2 regions of the Arthrobacter sp. PvP103 genome follow, and region 2 is predicted to be linked to the other one. Evidence: predicted binding sites of a transcription regulator. Region 2 holds the regulator's gene; the other holds the start of a gene.
The links. Region 2 encodes HrcA, which represses chaperone genes, less so after heat shock. Its sites were predicted from a motif close to TTNGCACTCGNNNNNNNCGAGTGCNAA; they were not measured.
Positions count from the first base shown of each region.

Region 1: the regulator HrcA is predicted to act here: its motif matches at 3,027-3,053, upstream of groL (chaperonin GroEL).

Region 1 is NZ_JAFIBQ010000001.1:3,236,905-3,242,181, forward strand. It holds gene JOE41_RS14960 (uracil-DNA glycosylase) at 1-7, opposite strand, end outside; gene JOE41_RS14965 (DUF3263 domain-containing protein) at 282-554, shown strand; gene JOE41_RS14970 (LytR C-terminal domain-containing protein) at 604-1,254, shown strand; gene JOE41_RS14975 (cold-shock protein) at 1,424-1,627, shown strand; gene JOE41_RS14980 (ABC transporter substrate-binding protein) at 1,627-2,940, shown strand; gene groL (chaperonin GroEL) at 3,236-4,873, shown strand; gene JOE41_RS14990 (ABC transporter substrate-binding protein) at 4,970-5,277, opposite strand, start outside.
Region 2 is NZ_JAFIBQ010000001.1:227,763-233,039, reverse strand. It holds gene JOE41_RS01085 (DUF4870 domain-containing protein) at 1-219, opposite strand, end outside; gene JOE41_RS01080 (DUF3097 domain-containing protein) at 387-1,238, opposite strand; gene hrcA (heat-inducible transcriptional repressor HrcA) at 1,483-2,496, shown strand; gene dnaJ (molecular chaperone DnaJ) at 2,591-3,718, shown strand; gene JOE41_RS01065 (16S rRNA (uracil(1498)-N(3))-methyltransferase) at 3,721-4,497, shown strand; gene JOE41_RS01060 (GerMN domain-containing protein) at 4,506-5,277, opposite strand, start outside.

The DNA.
Region 1 (5,277 bases), 3.0 Mb from region 2:
CAAACACGGGTCCATTCTCGCAGTGTTGTACTCCAAGACGCTGGCGGGCCCACGGCGCCCGGCCGGACGCCGGCAAAAGTCTGTGGTGGCGGGCGTACCTTGCGTTACCCGCCTCCCCGCCGTCACGTCATACGGCGTAAATGACATGCGTGTTATTCGCCCGTACCATGGAAAGGAGACTTTGACCGGATCAAGTGGAGGATTTTGCCGTGGCCGAACCAGTGCGCGATGACCTGTCACTTGCGGACACCGGCAGCGAAACCGTGTCCGGAGCAGACCCTATGCCGGCTCCGCAGCCGGGCTCACGGCTGAGCGAGCGGGACAAGCAGATGCTGGCCCTCGAACGGCAGTGGTGGAAGTACGCAGGGGCAAAGGAACAAGCCATTCGTGAGCTGTTCGACCTCTCAGCCACCCACTACTACCAGATCCTCAACACGCTGATTGACACCGAGGACGCCCTGGCCCAGGACCCCATGCTCGTGAAGAGATTGCGTAGACTACGTACGTCACGCCAACGGGCACGCACGGCGCGCCGATTGGGCTCTGACGCTTAGACGTCGGGGCCGGGCAATCAGCAAGAACCAACGAGGACATCGTTTTATCATGACCAAATATGCTCGGGATGAATTCGACAGGGTCCCTGAGACCTCCTCGCGACAGGGTGTCCACAGGGTCGCCTCCGAGGCTCCCCGGCGCCGGCTGGGAGCAATCCTGACCGTCGGTGTGGCGGCGCTGGCCATCGGCCTGGTCGCCTTCCTGTTCCTTCCCAAGCTGGGATTTGCTCCTGCCGGCAGCCCGCTGATGGCGGCAGGGTCCGCACTGGTCAGCCCCTCGGCCTCCCCCTCCGCTGAGGTTCCGCAAGGCACCTCGTCTCCGAGCGCTGAGGCCGGTTCCGAGCCGGGCGCGGCTCCTTCCGCCAGCGAGACGCCTGCTGCCAGCAGCTCTCCCTCCGCGGTACCTTCCGCCGATGCACCGGCTGTTGACAAGAGCCAGGCCGTGGCTGTCTACAACGGGACCACCACCGCGGGACTTGCCGGCCGCGTGAGCAGCACCGTCGCCGGTGACGGCTGGACGCTGGGACCGGTGGGCAACTGGGGCGGAATGCCGCAACAGTCCTCCGTGATCTACTACAGCGGGGCATTGCAGAAAGCCAATGCCGAGGCACTGGGGGAGCTCCTGAACATCACGTCGCTGGTGGACTCTGCCGAGTTCCAGTTGCCGGTGGTTGTGGTTCTCGGGCCCGGCTTCCAGTAGGGAATTTCGGTTACGCCTGAATAACTATTAGGGGCTCGCAGGGCCGGGTCCTGCCCCCGGCAAACGGCAATGGCTAAAGTGATTCCGGATGCCGCGTCTCAACGCGGACCGTCCCGACGGCGCACAGTGACGTGGGCCGGACACAGAGCAACCGGAAAGTGTGGGCAACATGGCATTGGGAACCGTTAAATGGTTCAACGCCGAAAAAGGCTATGGCTTCATCACCGTTGACGACTCCGGAGACGATGTCTTCGTCCACTGGTCGGCCATCGAGGGGGAAGGCTACCGGGCTCTGGACGAGGGGCAACGGGTGCAGTTCGAGGTAGGCGAAGGCGAGAAGGGTCCCCAGGCAGAGAACGTCCGGACGGCCTGATGCCACCCACCGCGGCAATGCATGGCACAGACAGCCCCGCCCGGTTCGGCGCCGACCGGTTTGGCCCCGCGCGGCCGCGGTTCGCAGCAGCAGCGGTTCTTGCAGCGGGAACGGCGCTCGTGCTGGCCGGCTGCTCCGGCCAGACCGGAAACGCTCGTGTTGATGCCGTCGACGCCGGTGGCGATGGCATCCTGCGGATAGGCCTGCTGCTGGACAACACGGGAAAGCAGTCCTTCCTCAACGCCTCGCAACTCGCCGCGGCCAAGCTGGCGGTCCAGGAGATCAACGCCGCCGGGGGCCACAAAGGGCGGCCGGTGCAACTGCTGCCTGAAAATATCAGCGAGGACACCACCTCGCAGGCCAAGGACCTGGTAGCGGCCGGGGCGGATGTCGTCATAGGTCCCACTGACTCGAGCCGCGCCCCCGGGGCAATTGATGTCCTGTCGCGGGCCAGAGTGGCCATCATCTCTCCGGCGAATACCGCGCACGGCCTCACGCATTACAGGAGCGGCGGATACTACTTCCGCACGTCGGCGGCCGACACGGCCCAAGCGCCCGTGCTGGTGAAACTGGCCAAGGACAGCGGCGCCCGGACAATAGCGATCGTCCACGAGGACGGGATGTACGGCAAGGACGTCTCTGTGGCCGTTGCCGCGGCAGCGAAAGCCGCCGGCCTTGGAACGGTGGCGGAGGCCGCTTTCACTGCCGGCCAGGCACAAAAGACGGCGGCTGCCGTCAAGGCAGCGGGTCCGGATTCGGTCATTCTCGTGGCTCGGGCCGGAGCCCAGGGCGCAATCGCGGAGCTCAACAACGCGGGCGTGGCAGGCAGCAAGCTGATTCTCAGCGACGGCGCCATCAACCAGTACGGCTCCGCCCTCGGGTCCAAAGCGCTTGATGGTGCGCGCGGGATCCTGCCGGGCGTCTTCCCTTCGGCGCACTTCCAAGGGGAACTAGTAGCAGTTGATCCCGGGCTCAAGGACATGACGTTCGCAGCGGAGACTTACGACGCCGCGAACCTGGCCGCCATCGCCGCGGCCGCTGCCCAGGACGACGCCGGATCATCCATCGCGGCGAAGCTGATCGCGGTTTCCGGGCAGCACGGCGCGGAAGCGGTTGAACCCTGCAGGAGCTACAAAGAATGCGGGGATGCCATTAAGGCCGGTAAGCCGGCGGATTACGACGGCGAGTCCGGGCCCATCGGCTTTGATTTCAACGGGGACGTCACTACCGCCAACTACATGGTGTTCACGTACGCCGCGGATAACACCCCGCGGATGAGTGGAAGCGAAACTGCCGCCCGGCCCGGCCGCTGATCGCTCCTAGCGTAGTGCGGGCCGCAGGAGGGCCTTTCAGCGCAATCTCTGCTTGCACTCTCCCCGGGGGAGTGCTAATTATTGACTTAGCACTCCCACGGACTGACTGCTAAATCAACGCCCGGTTCCGGCCGGCTGCGGAGAGAGCGGGAAGGACCAGGAGCGAAAGAAATACCTTGCTGGGGTGAGATCCCATCCGCGCGGCATACAGAGGCCGTCGGTGAAGGATCGTCCGTCGCGGGCACCGCAGTGAAGGTTCATTCTTAACGACTGTCCCGAAAGGACTACTGCCGTTATGGCCAAGATCATTGCATTTGATGAAGAGGCACGCCGCGGTCTTGAGCGGGGCCTGAACATCCTCGCCGACGCCGTCAAGGTCACCCTCGGCCCGCGTGGACGCAACGTTGTCCTCGAAAAGAAGTGGGGCGCCCCCACGATCACCAACGATGGTGTTTCCATCGCCAAGGAGATCGAGCTGGACGATCCCTACGAGAAGATCGGCGCCGAGCTGGTCAAGGAAGTTGCCAAGAAGACGGACGACGTCGCTGGCGACGGCACCACCACGGCAACCGTGCTCGCACAGGCCCTGGTCAAGGAAGGCCTGCGCAACGTCGCGGCCGGTGCTGATCCGCTGTCCCTGAAGCGCGGCATCGAGAAGGCTGTTGAAGCCGTCACCGCCGAACTGCTGGCGTCCGCCAAGGAAATCGAAACCAAGGAAGAGATCGCCGCTACGGCATCGATTTCCGCCGGTGACGACGAAATCGGCGCGCTGATCGCAGAGGCGTTGGACAAGGTCGGCAAGGAAGGTGTTATCACCGTCGAGGAGTCCAACACCTTCGGACTCGAGCTTGAACTGACCGAAGGCATGCGCTTCGACAAGGGCTACATCTCCGCTTACTTCGTCACCGACGCTGAGCGCCAGGAGACGGTCCTCGAAGACCCGTACATCCTGATCGTCAACTCCAAGATCTCCAACGTCAAGGAACTGGTTGCTGTCCTCGAAAAGGTCATGCAGTCCAACAAGCCGCTGCTGATCATTGCCGAAGACATCGAGGGCGAAGCCCTGGCCACCCTGATCGTCAACAAGATCCGTGGCACCTTCAAGTCCGTCGCCGTCAAGGCTCCGGGCTTCGGCGACCGCCGCAAGGCTCAGCTCGCCGACATCGCCATCCTCACCGGTGGCCAGGTCATCTCCGAGGAAGTCGGCCTCAAGCTTGAGACCGCCGGCCTCGAACTCCTGGGCAAGGCACGCAAGGTCGTTGTCACCAAGGATGAGACCACCATCGTCGAGGGTGCAGGCGACGCCGACCAGATCGCCGGCCGCGTTTCCCAGATCCGTTCCGAGATCGAGAACTCCGATTCCGACTACGACCGCGAGAAGCTGCAGGAGCGCCTGGCCAAGCTGGCCGGCGGCGTTGCAGTCATCAAGGCCGGTGCCGCTACCGAAGTTGAGCTCAAGGAACGCAAGCACCGCATTGAGGACGCTGTCCGCAACGCGAAGGCTGCCGTTGAAGAAGGCATCGTTGCCGGTGGTGGCGTGGCCCTGATCCAGGCCGGCGCCAAGGCATTCGCCAACCTGCAGCTCGAAGGCGATGAAGCAACGGGCGCCAACATCGTCCGCGTTGCCATTGACGCGCCGCTGAAGCAGATTGCATTCAACGCCGGCCTCGAGCCGGGCGTTGTTGTAGACAAGGTCCGTGGCCTGCCTGCAGGTCATGGCCTGAACGCCGCAACCGGACAGTACGTTGACCTGCTGGCTGCCGGCATCAACGACCCCGTCAAGGTAACGCGCTCTGCCCTGCAGAACGCTGCTTCCATCGCGGGTCTGTTCCTCACCACCGAGGCCGTCGTGGCCGACAAGCCGGAGAAGAACGCTCCGGCCATGGGTGGCGGCGACGACATGGGCGGTATGGGCGGCATGGGCGGTTTCTAACCTCCCGACGCGCCTGACGCATAAGCAAAGTGCGGCTCCCTCGCTTCGAGGGAGCCGCACTTTGCTTTTACTGGGAGGTGACGAGCCGGTGGTGGATCATTTGCGGGCTGAGGCCAGCATCCCCTCGACTTCCTTCTTGAACTCCTCAGCGGCCGCTGAAGGTGACTTACGGTCATAGAGGACTTCGTCGGTGTACCGCTTGATGACATTCTGCACGCTGCCCGACCCGACCGGCGGTACAGGGGGCGCCTCAGCCATCTCAGGTTTGATGTCCTGGAGGAAGCCGACCACCGTCGAGTCCGCCGTCTTCAGCTTCGGCGTAATGACCGCCAGAACTTCAGAGTTGGCAGGGACCCCGCGGTCGGTCATCAGGATCGATCCAGCCTCCGGGCTGTTTGCCAGGT
Region 2 (5,277 bases):
TTCCTTGGACTCCTGTGCCGTGAACGGGCCGCGGTCCTTGAAAATCAGGTAGATCAACAGCGACGGGACGCACCCGAGGATGCCGCCGAAGTGTGCGAGGGTTGCCCACTGCCGGTCTTCGTTGGCCGTCAGCGGCAGGGCATTGGCGGGGACACCATGATACTGGGGCTGGCCATGGCCGGCCTGGTTGTCCCGTTGTTCACGTGCGTCTTCTGCCACGGTGTCGTCCTTCGGATTGCAGTGGTGCGGTGGTTCCCGGAAAAGCGGGCGCTGCCTCAACAGCAACAACCGCCGTATCAAGAATACTGGGTCAGGGGTGCATTCGAAGAGTTCAACAGGCGCCCTCGGCACTGCGTACTTCCGTCAACAGGCTTGTGCTCTTCCACCTAGGGCACTGTGAGGAAGTCGATGACCTCTTCCACCCGGCCCAGCAGGGACGGTTCCAGGTCCGCGTAGCTGCGGACTGCCCCGAGCAGTTTCTGCCAGCCCAGGCCGATGTCCTCCTTGGTCTCGTGGGGCCAGCCGAAGGCCGTCAGGATGCCGGTTTTCCAGTCCATGCCCCGGGGGATGGCCGGCCATGCGTCAATGCCCAGGACGGCGGGCCGGATGGCCTGCCACACGTCCACGTAGGGGTGGCCCACAATCAGCACGTTTCCGGCGGCGCCGGGGGACGCCATCACGGCATCGGCAATCCGTGATTCCTTTGAGTCGGCAACCAGGTGGTCCACCAGCACCCCCAGCCGGCGGCCCGGGCCGGGCCGGAACGCGGCAACCGCCGCTGTGAGGTCGTCAATGCCGTGCAAAGGTTCGACGACGATGCCCTCCACCCGGAGATCGTCACCCCAGACTTTTTCCACGAGTTCGGCGTCGTGCTTGCCTTCCACCCAGATGCGGCTGGCCTTGGCCACCTGGGCGCGCTGGCCTTCCACCCGCACGGAACCGGAGGCCGTCCTGCCGGATCCGGCAGGGGCTGCCTGCGGCCGGGGCGCCGGCGGCATCAGCCGGATCGGCAGGCCCTCCAGGAGGAACCCGTAGCCGAGCCGGAACGTGCGTGATTTGCCCCGCCGGTCCTCCAAGGCAACAACATGCATTCCGCCGGACTTCTCCACCCTGGTAACGGCCCCCACCCAGCCGGACTGCACGTCTTCGAGCACCATGCCGCGTTCGACCGGCACTTCGGGCAGCTCGGATTTCCGGGGAGCAGTGATGTCCTGCGGGCCCCAGTTCTGGTACGACATCGGATAGACACAGCCTTGCGCTAGAAAAAATAAACAGGAGAAGTGAACAGGGCGTCTGTAGGTTCACGGCAGTGCACGTCCAGTCCCGCTCCCGGGTTTCGCCAGGAGCGGTACCAATGCTAACAACGCGGCGACTCATATTAGACTGGTTAGCACTTAGACATGTCGAGTGCTAACGGATAACGGGACATGCGCCCGGCGCAGCGCCGGGCCGCGCACCGGGAAAGCCGATCGGAGGTGGAGAATGAGCGAGCCACGCAAGCTTGAAGTATTGCGGGCCATCGTGGAGGACTACGTCCATTCCCGCGAACCTGTGGGCTCCAAGGCACTGGTTGAGCGGCACCACCTGGGAGTCTCCAGTGCCACCATCCGCAACGACATGGCGGCGTTGGAAGACGAAGGCCTCATCACGGCGCCGCACACCAGTGCCGGCCGGATCCCCACGGACAAGGGCTATCGGCTTTTCGTCGACCAGATATCAGCCGTCAAGCCGCTGTCGCAGGCCGAACGCCGTGCTATCCAGACGCTCCTGGAAGGGTCGGAGGACCTGGACGACGTCCTGGAGCGCACCGTGCGGCTGCTATCCCAGCTGACCAACCAGGTGGCCGTAGTGCAGTATCCGCACCTCAGCCGCGCCATGGTGCGGCATATCGAGTTTGTGCTGCTCGCGCCGCGGCAGGTGTTGATCGTGCTGATCGCGGACACCGGCAAGGTCGAGCAGCGGGTTATCGACGTCGGCCAGGAACTCGGCGATGATGCCCTCGCCGGCCTCCGCGCGCGGTTCCTGAAAAGCCTGGCGGGGACACCCCTGAGCCTGCTCCCGCAGGCGCTGCCCGCCGTCGTCGCCGGTTGTGAACCGTCACGCCGGCATGCCGCCCAGGCGCTGGCCCGTGGCCTGGATGCCCTGGCCAGCAGCAGCCGCGAGGAGCGGATGGTCATGGCCGGCACGGCGAACCTCGCGCGGTCCAACGTTGACTTCCCGCTGAGTATCGGCCCGGTCCTCGAAGCACTCGAGGAGCAGGTGGTCATGCTCCGCCTGCTCAGCGAAATGGCCCAGGACCCCCGCGGTGTCACTGTCAGCATCGGCAGGGAGAACCCTTACGACGGACTCGCGGAAGCCTCGGTGGTAGCCACAGGCTACGGCCCCGGCTCCAGCGCCAAGGTGGGCGTACTGGGCCCGACCCGGATGGACTATCCCACAACCATGGCCGCGGTCCGTGCCGTGGCCCGCTACCTTTCCAGGATCCTTGGGCCGTGACCGGTCCTACATCAGCCAACCAGGCCTCCGTGTCCCGGCTTCCGGGGCGCAGCAGCAGCACCACAGGCAGTACAACCAGGAAGAGATACGAACTTTGAGCAGCCACTACGACGTTCTTGGAGTCTCACCCGAAGCGACGGGCGAAGAGATCAAGAAGGCCTACCGAAAGCTTGCGCGCACCCTGCACCCGGATGTGAACCCCGGTGAGGATGCCTCGGACCGCTTCAAGGCTGTCACCCACGCCTACGAAGTCCTTTCCGACCCGCAAAAGCGCCGGGTCTACGACACCACCGGCAACGAGAACGGCACCGATAACGGCTTCGGCGGCGCCGGCTACTCGGGACAGGGCTTTGCCTTCCAGGACATCTTCGACACCTTCTTCGGCGCCGGCGGTTCGTCCGGTCCGGCCTCGCGGGTCCGCCGCGGGCAGGACGCCCTCATCAGCGTCCGCATCGACCTTCGCGATGCCGTCTTCGGCGTGAACAAGAAGCTTGAGGTGGACACGGCCGTTACATGCCCCACCTGCGAGGGATCCTGCTGCCAGCCCGGGGCCCACCCGGTGCGCTGCGACATCTGCGGCGGAAGCGGCCAGGTTCAGCGGGCCGTTCGTTCCATCCTGGGCCAGGTCATGACGGCTGCCCCCTGCGGTTCCTGCGAAGGCTTCGGAACCGTCATCAAGGATCCCTGCAACGAGTGCAACGGCCAGGGCCGCATCCGCAGCCGCCGTTCGCTGACGGTCAAGGTCCCCGCCGGCGTCGCCACCGGAACCCGCATCCAGCTCGGCGGGCAGGGCGAAGCCGGCCCGGCCGGCGGCCCCTCAGGCGACCTGTACGTGGAGATCCGCGTGAATAACGACGCCACGTACGTGCGTGACGGCGACGACCTTCACGCCACCCTGCACATTCCCATGACCGCCGCCGCCCTTGGCACCGAGCTCAGCCTGGACACCTTCGACGGCCAGCAGGAAATCGACGTCAAGGCGGGCACCCAGTCCGGCGAGGTCATCACCCTGCGCGGGCTCGGCGTTACCCATCTCCGGGGCTACGGCCGCGGCGACCTGAAGGTCCACCTGCAGGTCGAAACCCCGACGAAGCTGGATGCCGCCCAGGAAGACCTGCTCCGGCAGCTCGCCAAACTCCGGGGCGAGCAGTACACCGAGGGAAAACTCACCGCCAGCGGGGGAGTTTTTGCCAAGCTGCGGGACCGGTTCGGTAACCTGTAGCGGTGAGCAACCCGGTCTTTTTCGCAACCCCGGGAACCCTGGACGAACAGGTTCCCGGTTCGCACTTTGTCCTCCAGGGTGCTGAGGCCCGGCACGCGATCACCGTCAAGCGGATCGCTGTGGGGGAGTCGGTTGACATCGCCGACGGCGCGGGCAAGAGGCTCACCGGCACCGTTGCGGCCGTCGACCAGGGCGAACTGACGGTGGAGTGTTCGGTCCTTGAAACTGAGGAGCGTCCGGACCTCCGCCTCGTCCTGGTGCAGGCGCTGGCCAAAGGCGACCGCGACGAACTGGCAGCGGAAACAGCTACTGAACTGGGGATCGATGCCGTCATCCCGTGGCAGTCGGAGCGCTCCATAGTCCGTTGGAAAGGCGAGCGTGCCGCCAAGGCCCACGCCAAGTGGCAGTCTGTGGTGACCGCGGCGGCCAAGCAGGCGCGGCGGGCCTGGATTCCCGAGGTCCGTTCCGCCGTCGACGGCGCGGGTTTGCAGTCCGCTGTCGCCGCGGCGGACCTGGCGATCATCCTCCACGAGGATGCCGTCCGGCCCCTGCGCGCAGTGCTGGAGAAGTGGCGCGACGGCGAGGGCGGGACACCCGGTTCGGGGCCCCGCGAAATTCTCCTCATTGTTGGTCCGGAGGGCGGAATCAGTCCGCGGGAAGTCACCAAACTCTGCAGCGCCGGTGCCGTCACGGCCCTGTTGGGGCACCATGTGCTGAGGTCCTCCACGGCAGGTCCGGCCGCCACAGTGCTCGCCAGCGACATCCTCGGACGCTGGTAGCGGCGGAGCTATTCGACCTTGAAGCCCCGGGTGTCCACGTTCATTTCCCGGTCGGGTTTGCCCGGATCGATCTGTGACACCCGGACTTCATAGTTCCCCGGTGCCAGGTTGACTGTCAGCGAGAAATGCCCCGATTGTGCCGGCTCGGCCGACGCCGTAACCTCCCCGCCCAAGTACGACGCCTTGTCTGTGCTGCCTTCGACCTTCAGGATCTTCCACCGGAGTTTCCCGCCGGGGACGGTGCTTCGTCCGCTGATCTTGACGCTGCCGTCAGCAACGCCCACGCCTTCCTGTGGGTCGATGATCCAGACCGGGGCCACCATTCCTGCACTGCGGGGAGTGGGCGAGCCAAGCCGCACGTGGTTGAAGGCCAGGTAGTCCGTGTGCCCGTCAACGAGGATGACAACCTGGATCTGCTGGCCCGAATCCACCAGCCCGGAGCTGGCACCGGCGGCCGTTGCCGTGTACACCAGCTGCTGGATGGCACGATTGGCCATGTCCTCGTCGAGGTTGCTGTTGAAGGCATCCGCTGAGACGTCCACCGTGATCACATTCTTGCCGGAGATCGAGGTTGCCAGCTTCTTCGGGTTCTGCCATGGAGTGAAGAAGTCGGGATCGAGGGGCTTGTCCGACATCATGGCGCGAAGTGCCCTGGTAACCGGATTTTCCTGTTCGGGGACGTCCCGGAACTCACGGTAGAGGAAGACGTTCTCGTTGCTGCGCCCGATCCAATACACCGGTGCCTTGTTGGAGGCCTGTGTGGTTTCCAGCGGTGCGCTT